2 regions of the Dyella sp. NPDC103356 genome follow, and region 1 is predicted to be linked to the other one. Evidence: riboswitches for the same ligand, from Rfam matches in the RefSeq annotation. Region 1 holds a riboswitch; the other holds the start of a gene.

The links. Region 1 has a riboswitch for cobalamin ahead of metE (5-methyltetrahydropteroyltriglutamate--homocysteine S-methyltransferase). Riboswitches for the same ligand answer to the same signal wherever they lie in the genome.
Region 2: another riboswitch for cobalamin. It lies ahead of ACZ6WW_RS13195 (ribonucleoside-diphosphate reductase subunit alpha); the one in region 1 lies ahead of metE (5-methyltetrahydropteroyltriglutamate--homocysteine S-methyltransferase).

What each region holds. Positions count from the first base shown of each region.
Region 1 is NZ_JBVJLZ010000012.1:120,595-124,567, reverse strand. It holds gene metE (5-methyltetrahydropteroyltriglutamate--homocysteine S-methyltransferase) at 1-1,892, opposite strand, end outside; cobalamin riboswitch at 2,110-2,359, opposite strand; gene pdxR (MocR-like pyridoxine biosynthesis transcription factor PdxR) at 2,356-3,810, opposite strand; gene ACZ6WW_RS21800 (GNAT family N-acetyltransferase) at 3,910-3,973, shown strand, end outside.
Region 2 is NZ_JBVJLZ010000005.1:145,134-149,106, forward strand. It holds gene ACZ6WW_RS13195 (ribonucleoside-diphosphate reductase subunit alpha) at 1-1,888, opposite strand, end outside; cobalamin riboswitch at 2,047-2,264, opposite strand; gene tcuC (tricarballylate/proton symporter TcuC) at 2,398-3,687, opposite strand; gene ACZ6WW_RS13205 (peptidase C13) at 3,697-3,973, opposite strand, start outside.

The DNA.
Region 1 (3,973 bases):
CGGAAGCATTCGACCGCCCAGTCCAGATAACCCTGCCAATCGGCCCGACGCAACGGCAACCCCTCGCGCAAGGCGGGCTCATCAATCTGGATCACGCCGATTCCCGCGCTTTCCAGATCGAGCACCTCGTCGCGCAAGGCCAGTGCGATCTGGCGACACGTCGCCGCGCGCGGCTGATCGTCACGCACGAACGACCACTGCAGCACGGTCACCGGACCGGTCAACATGCCCTTCATTGGCCTGGACGTCAGCGATTGCGCATAACTGGACCACTTCACCGTCATCGCGCGCGGGCGATGCACATCGCCGAAAATAATCGGCGGCTTGACGCAACGCGAGCCGTAGCTCTGCACCCAGCCCAACTTGGTGAAAGCGAAGCCATCCAGTTGCTCGCCGAAGTACTCCACCATGTCATTGCGTTCGAACTCACCATGCACGAGTACGTCGATGCCAATCTCTTCCTGGAAACGCACGCATTTTTCGGTTTCAGCGGCAATGAACGCATCGTAGTCGGCATCCGAAAACTTGCCCGACTTGTTTCGAGCACGCGCGTCGCGCACTTCGTGGGTTTGTGGAAACGAACCGATGGTGGTCGTGGGATACAGCGGCAATCCCAGCTTCGCTTGCTGCAGCCGACGCCGCTCGTCGTAGGAAGACGAGCGGCGGGAGGCGCCAGCATCCAGTAACGCGATACGTGCCCCCACCTCGGGCCGATGCACCTTGTCCGATCGACGGCGGCTGGCAAGGCTTTCGCGCGCCTGCTTCAGCGCAGTGTGCGCGGATGGCCGGTCGGCAAGGGCATCGGCCAAGGTGCGCAATTCGCCGATCTTTTCCCGGGCAAATGCCAACCACCCGTGCAGATCGCCGGGCAACGCCGTCTCCACCGATGCATCGAACGGCACATGCAGCAGCGAACAAGACGGCGCGATATGCAGACGCGCATCGCCAATACGCTCTTTCGCACGGCGCGCCAACGCCAGCGCGTGATCGAGATCCGCGCGCCACACATTGCGTCCATCCACCAAGCCGAGCGAAAGCACACGCGAAACGGGCAGCGAATCGAGCACCGCATCGAGCTGCCCGGGTGCGCGTACCAGATCGACATGCACGCCGGCGACCGGCAGTTTGTTCACCAGGGCAAGATTGGCGCCCAGCTCGCCGAAATACGTGGTCAACATCAGCTTGGGACCATCGACGTCAGCCAGCGCCGTATAGGCCTTCAAATAGGCCGCATGATCGTCCGCATCCTGATCGAGCACCAGGCAAGGCTCGTCGATCTGCACCCATTCGGCACCCGCGGCATCCAGTTGTCGTAACAGGCGGATGTAGGCCGGCAACAACTGCCCGAGCAAGGCGAGACGATCGCTACCGTCGACCGTTTTCGACAGCAATAGAAAACTGACCGGCCCCAACAGCACCGGCCGCGCATTGAAACCCAATGCCTTGGCCTCGAGGAATTCGGCGACCGGCTTGTCGCCGCGCAAGCGAAAGGTCTGGCCCTTTTTCAGTTCGGGCACCAGGTAGTGGTAGTTGGTATCGAACCACTTGGTCATTTCCAGCGCATGCAGATCGTGGCCGCCGCTCTGGGTACCGCGCGCCAGCGCGAAATAGCCGGCCAGCGGGTCGGCGTCGGCCAGCGCGCGATAGCGCTCGGGAATGGCATCGAACAAAAAGGCGGTATCGAGCACCTGGTCGTACAGCGAAAAATCGTTGCACGGCACGACGTCGGCACCAGCGTCGCGCTGCAGTTGCCAATGCCTGCGACGGAGTTGGGCCGCCGAATCCAGCAGTTGCCGTGATGTCGAGTCGCCCCGCCAGAACGCTTCCAGCGCGTGTTTGAGCTCGCGCTTTGCGCCGATACGGGGAAAACCCAGGTTGGAAAGAGTAGCCATAAGCGATGTGTCCTCGATTCGTGTTGAATGAGGAACGAAGGAATCGCGCAACGACACCGCAGCCTTGGGGCCACGACGCAGGCACACGAGCGACCTTCGCCCCCTCGGGCGAACCGAAACCCACGCGAGGACGTACGGGAGCCAAGCGCCGCAGCCATGCGCCGCGACGACCAGGCTCCGGCCAACCTCCCCGCGGAGGTTCCAGGTCAGGCAGGGGATGGATTCCCTGGCCGAGGCAGGTCTTCGGGCTCGTGGACATGAGGCACGGGGATGCCTCGCCTAGTGTTCGCCGCTTCCCGGCCCCCGAAGGGCCAGTGCTCATGGCGAAGGTCGTTTCCACACACCGCTGCGGGGCAGCGCCGGAATTGGCCCGGGAAGAAAACCCTCCAAGGCCGTACCGGCTTCCCTTTTAAATCCATCTCTTTATCTTAATAGAGAGATGGATACCGTCGGCGAGTGGAAATTACGCCTGCGGCGATGCGCCGTCAAGCAAGGGCACGACGATGTTCCTGATACGGCCGGCCAGGCGCTCGACGTCCTCGGTCACCACCTGGGCAATCCCGAACAACAAGCCGGGCTTGGATCGCCCGAGATAGAACGACGACATCGGCCGCATCGCGAAGCCTTGCGCGTTGAGCGCTAGTGCGATGGCACGATCATCGACGCACTCATCGTGAAACCATGTCGCCAGTTGCAAGCCGCCGGTACCGACACCGATCCGCAATATCTCCCCGAGATGATGCTGCAACGCGTCCACCGTCGCCGCCATGCGCGACGCGTAAAGGGCATTCATCTGCCGCAGGTGCGCACGGAAACGCCCTTCGCCGATGAAGTCCGCCAATGCCGCCTGCACGTGGATGGGAACGACCGCGCTGCGCAAAAGCTGAAGCTCCGTGGCCGCCGACAACAACGATGGTGGCACGACGGCATATGCCACACGCAGCCCTGGAGCAAGCGTCTTGGAGAACGTGCCCAGGTAGGCGACAACCCCATGGCGATCGATGCCCTGCAGCGAGGCGATGGGACGCGATCCGTACTGAAATTCGCTGTCGTAGTCGTCCTCTATCACCACCGCGCCATGCGTTTTCGCCGTCGCCAGAAGTGCCATGCGCCGCGAAAGGCTCATGGTCATGCCCGTGGGGTATTGGTGCGATGGCGTGACATAGATGAGGCGCGGCGGCGGTCCTTCGATCGCGCCCAGATCGATGCCTTCGCTATCGCATCGCGCAGGCACCAGCGTTGCGCCAGCCGCACTCAACAACGCTTTGGCGGTGGGGTAACCAGGGTCTTCCACCCAGGCAACCTTGCTGACCGCATCGCCCTTGCTCAACACGAGCGAGCTCAACAGATCGATCGCCGCGCGTGTCGACGGCACGATCAGCAACTGCTCCGGCCGTGCCACGACGCCACGTGTCGCGCCGATGTGATCGAGAATCGCCGTACGCAACGCACCCAGACCGGAGGCTTCACCGTAGCCGAGGTCGTGAATGCGCAGCGACCGCGCTCTTGCGCCAAGGCAGCGAGCCCAGGCGGCATGCGGAAAACGAGAGAGATCAGGAATGGCCGGTGCAAACCATTTGCCTGCGACCGCCGGCTCCGCCGCCAGCGGCAATTCCACGGCGCGCTTCTGGCCTCGCTCTTGAAAAGGCGCCTGAGCCATCGCGGAGACGCGACAGGCCGATCCCGCCGAGGCTCGCAGGTAGCCCTCATTCTTCAGCCGCTCGTACGCATTGACCACCGTGGAACGGGCAACGCTGAGCGCTCCAGCCAGGCTGCGCGTCGATGGCAGCCGCTGACCCGGCGACAACTGGCCCTGCAAGACCCGCTCGCGAACCAACCGATAGATCTGGCCTTCGAGATCACCCGAAGCTTTGTCCAGCGGCGGCCAGGCGGCCGATGGCGTCGTGATATCGATCAACTGGACTGACCAAAAATAGCAAAGTGGTAGTTTACGGCAGTCCTGTTGAGCCAAGAAGATGCTGGCGTGCAAAGTTCATCACTGCCCGCCAGGAGCTCCATGAATCTCTCCGCTTGGAAGGGCGTGCCACGCCCGGAACGCATCACGCTGGAAGGTCGTTACG
Region 2 (3,973 bases), on a different contig from region 1:
AGGCATCCCAGCGTGCCACATCGTTCGGCTTGGCCTGCGGCCAGTAGTCGAACTGCAGTTCGCCATTGGCGGCGCGGCTTTCATCGAAGCCCGGGTGCGCGCCCTGCTTCTGTGCGATCTCGTTCGATGCGTCGAGCGCATTGAAATAAATCTCCTCGGCGATGCGCGTGGACAGGGCCAGCGCTTCGCTCGAATCGAACGGCAGACGCAGCTTGAAGAACACGTCCTGCAGGCCCATCACGCCCAGGCCGACCGGACGCCATTTGCGGTTGGCGGTGGCGGCGGTGTCGATCGGATAGAAGTTGAGATCGATCACACGATCGAGCTGACGCACGGCGGTACGCACGGTAGCGGCAAGCTTGGCAAAATCGACCGCGCCGTCGACCACATGACGGGCGAGATTGATCGAACCGAGATTGCATACTGCCGTTTCGCCGGCCGAGGTCACTTCCAGGATCTCGGTGCACAGGTTGGACAGATGGATGACGTTCTCGGGTTTGGCCGTCTGATTGCTGGTGGCGTTCGAACGGTCCTTGAAGGTCATCCAGCCGTTGCCGGTCTGCGCCAGCGTGCGCAGCATGCGGGCGTACAGCTCGCGCGCCTTGACCTTCTTGACGGCCAGCCCGGCCGCTTCAGCGTCGCGATAGGCCTGCTCGAAGGTTTCACCCCAGCTATCGACGAAATGCGGCACCACTTTCGGGTCGAACAGCGACCAGTCGCTGTCGGTCTCGACGCGGCGCATGAATTCGTCGGGAATCCAGTTGGCCAGATTGAGGTTGTGCGTGCGACGCGCATCGTCGCCGGTGTTGTCGCGCAGTTCGAGGAACTCCTCGATGTCCGCATGCCACGGCTCCAGGTACACGCAGGCCGCGCCCTTGCGCTTGCCGCCCTGGTTCACTGCAGCGACCGAGGCGTCCAGCGTCTTCAGCCACGGCACCAGGCCGTTGGAATGACCGTTGGTGCCCTTGATCAGCGAACCGCGCGAACGCACGCGCGAGTAGGCGAGGCCAATGCCGCCGGCAAACTTGGACAGCTTGGCGACGTCGCCGTACTTCTCGTAGATCGATTCGAGCGAATCGGTCGGCGAGTCGAGCAGGAAGCACGAAGACAACTGCTCGTGCGAGGTGCCGGCATTGAACAGCGTCGGCGAGCTCGCAATGTATTCGAGCGACGAGAGCAGGCGATACAGCTCCAGCGTCTCGCCCATGTCGTTGCCGCCGAGCGCGCAGGCGATGCGCATGAAGAAATGCTGCGGCGTCTCGATCACCTTGCGCTGTTGCGGATGACGCAGCAGGTAGCGATCGTACACCGTGCGCAGGCCGAAGTATTCGAAGCGGCGCGTGGCCAGCGGATCGATCGCATCGTTGAGCTTGCGCGCATTGGCGACGACAAAGTCACGCAGACGTGCATTGAGGATGCCCAGCTCGGCACCGCGCGCGATCGACTGCGAGAAGCTCTGTATTTCCTGGCCGCTGACTTCCTTTTCGATAAAGGCGCCGAGCAGGCGCGCGGCGAGCTGGCCGTATTCCGGCTCTTCGGCGGTAAGCGCCGCGGCCGTACGGATGGACAGTTCGTCCAGCTCCTGGGTGGTGGCGCCATCGTAAAGGCCGCCGATGGTCTTCAGGGCGACGCGCAGCGGGTCGACCCCGTGCAGGCCCTCGCCGCTGCGGGTGACCGCGCGCACGATCTTGTTGACGTCGACGATCTCCTGGCCACCGTTGCGCTTGGTCACGCGCATCTGGCCCGGGTTGTGCGGTGGCGTCAGCGCAAACGGAGTTTCCGTTGCGGCAGGGGAGGTCGAGCCGGTGCTGGCAGCATCGGCGGAGAAAGGAGAAGCGTCCACGCGACCGACGAGGCGTTCGCGCGTGGAAGTATCGAGAGGTTGCATGGCGGCAGCGCTCCAGCAAAAAAGTTCGTTTCGCCTGCTCCCGCGCGCAGGGCTGAAAGGTGTGATGTAAGGGTTCCGCGAACGGTCGTATGGCGAGGCTAGGTGCCCCGCGTCCACGACGCGCTTCCCCGCGGAAGCCGCCATCACTCACCGCGGCGGCAGGCCGCGATGTGTCGGCAGGTCTTCGGACTCGTGGACGAGGATCATTCCGGGCGATCCACCTACTTGCCCCCGCTTCCCAGCCTTACCGGCCAGTGCGATGGGGGTGTTCGTTTCCACTTACCGCTGCGGGGCAGTTCCGGATTTTCACCGGGATTCCCTATTAAGCCGATCCGACCGTGGGTCTGAGAAAGGCACCGACGAGGCACAACATATCGGGGTCCAGGGGTCTGGTCAACCCAATAATTTGTGGATAAGCCGGTGGATAAATACAAACGAAGCAGCCTGTTCAGGCGCTTGCAGGAATTTGCAGCTTTGTACGAATCGCCTGTCATTGGCCCGGTCCGGGCCTAGCCCCGATGCATGCCCCGGCTACGCGGGTCCCGGAACACCAGCCAGGTTGCCACCAGGCCGCATAGCGCGGCGAAGGACAGCCACAGGCCGGGCGCCGCCTTGTCGCCGGTGGTATGGATCAGCCATTGCGATATGGCCAGGCTGGAGCCGCCCAGGGTGGTGGCCAGGCTATAGGCCAGCGAAAAGCCGGTGGTGCGGACCTGGGCGGGCATGATCTCGGTCAGGGTCACCACCAGGGCGCCGTTGTAGCTGGCATAGATAAAGGACAGCCACAGCTCGACCACGAGCAACCGGCCGAAGCCGGGCTCCGCGACCAGCCAGCGCAGTACCGGATAAGCGGTCAGCAGCGCCAGCATGGTGCAGGCCAGCAGCAGCGGGCGGCGACCGATGCGGTCGGAGAGCGCGCCCATGATCGGCAGCCAGATGAAATTGGAGACGCCCACGCACAGCGTCACCAGGAACACGTCGAAGGTGGACAGCTTCAACACCTCGCTGCCGAAGGTCGGGGTATAGGCGGTGATCAGATAGAACGACACCGTCGTCATCATGACCAGGGCGACGCCGATCAGCACGATGCGCCCATGCGCGAGCATCGAGCGGTAGATCTCGCCAAAGCTTGGCTGCCGGCGCGAAAGAAACTCCTCGGTCTCTTCCAGCGAGCGGCGGATGACGAACAGGAACGGCACGATCAGGCAACCCACCAGAAACGGAATGCGCCAGCCCCAGCGGTCGATGGTCGCCGGAGGCATCCAGTACTGCAGCAGCAGGCCGATCGACGCGGCGAACACCACGGCGACCTGCTGGCTGGCCGATTGCCACGAACAATAGAAGCCACGCTGGCCGGGCCGCGCGATTTCGCTGAGATAAACCGAGACGCCACCCAGCTCCACGCCGGCGGAAAAACCTTGCAGCAGCCGACCGGCCAGCACCAGCAGGGGCGCGAGCACACCGATCGTCGCGTAATCGGGTACGGCGGCGACCAGCAGCGTGCCGACAGCCATCAACAACAAGGTAAGGATCAAACCCTTGCGGCGGCCGTGATGGTCGATATAAGCCCCCAGCACGATCGCGCCCACCGGCCGCATCACAAAGCCGGCGGCAAAGGCGAGCAGGGTCAAAAGCAGCGAGGCATAGGCGCTATGGCTCGGAAAGTACGCACGTGCAATGGCCGGGGCGTAATAGCCATAGACCATGAAGTCGTACATCTCGAGAAAATTGCCGCTGACCACCCGCACGATGGCCTTGAAGCTTTCCTTGCGCGAGCGCGGCGTGGCGGCAGACGTCATGGACCGGGCTCAGGGCACGACGCTGACGTCGATCTCGATCGGGTAATCCGTCTGACCGGGTTGCACCGGTGGCTTGGGGAACGTCCAGGCCGAGAATTGCCCGGCGACGCACTTGGCCACGGGTGTGGGCACGCGCACGTCCACCCGTAGCGGATGGCCATCCGGCGAGATATCGGCCACCAGCGTGAAAGGCGACTTGTCTGCTGGCGCGTTGCTCTTGATGCAACCCTTGAGCGTGTCGGTCATCGGATCGCCGGTCTTGTCCCAGAACAGCTTCTGGTAGGCG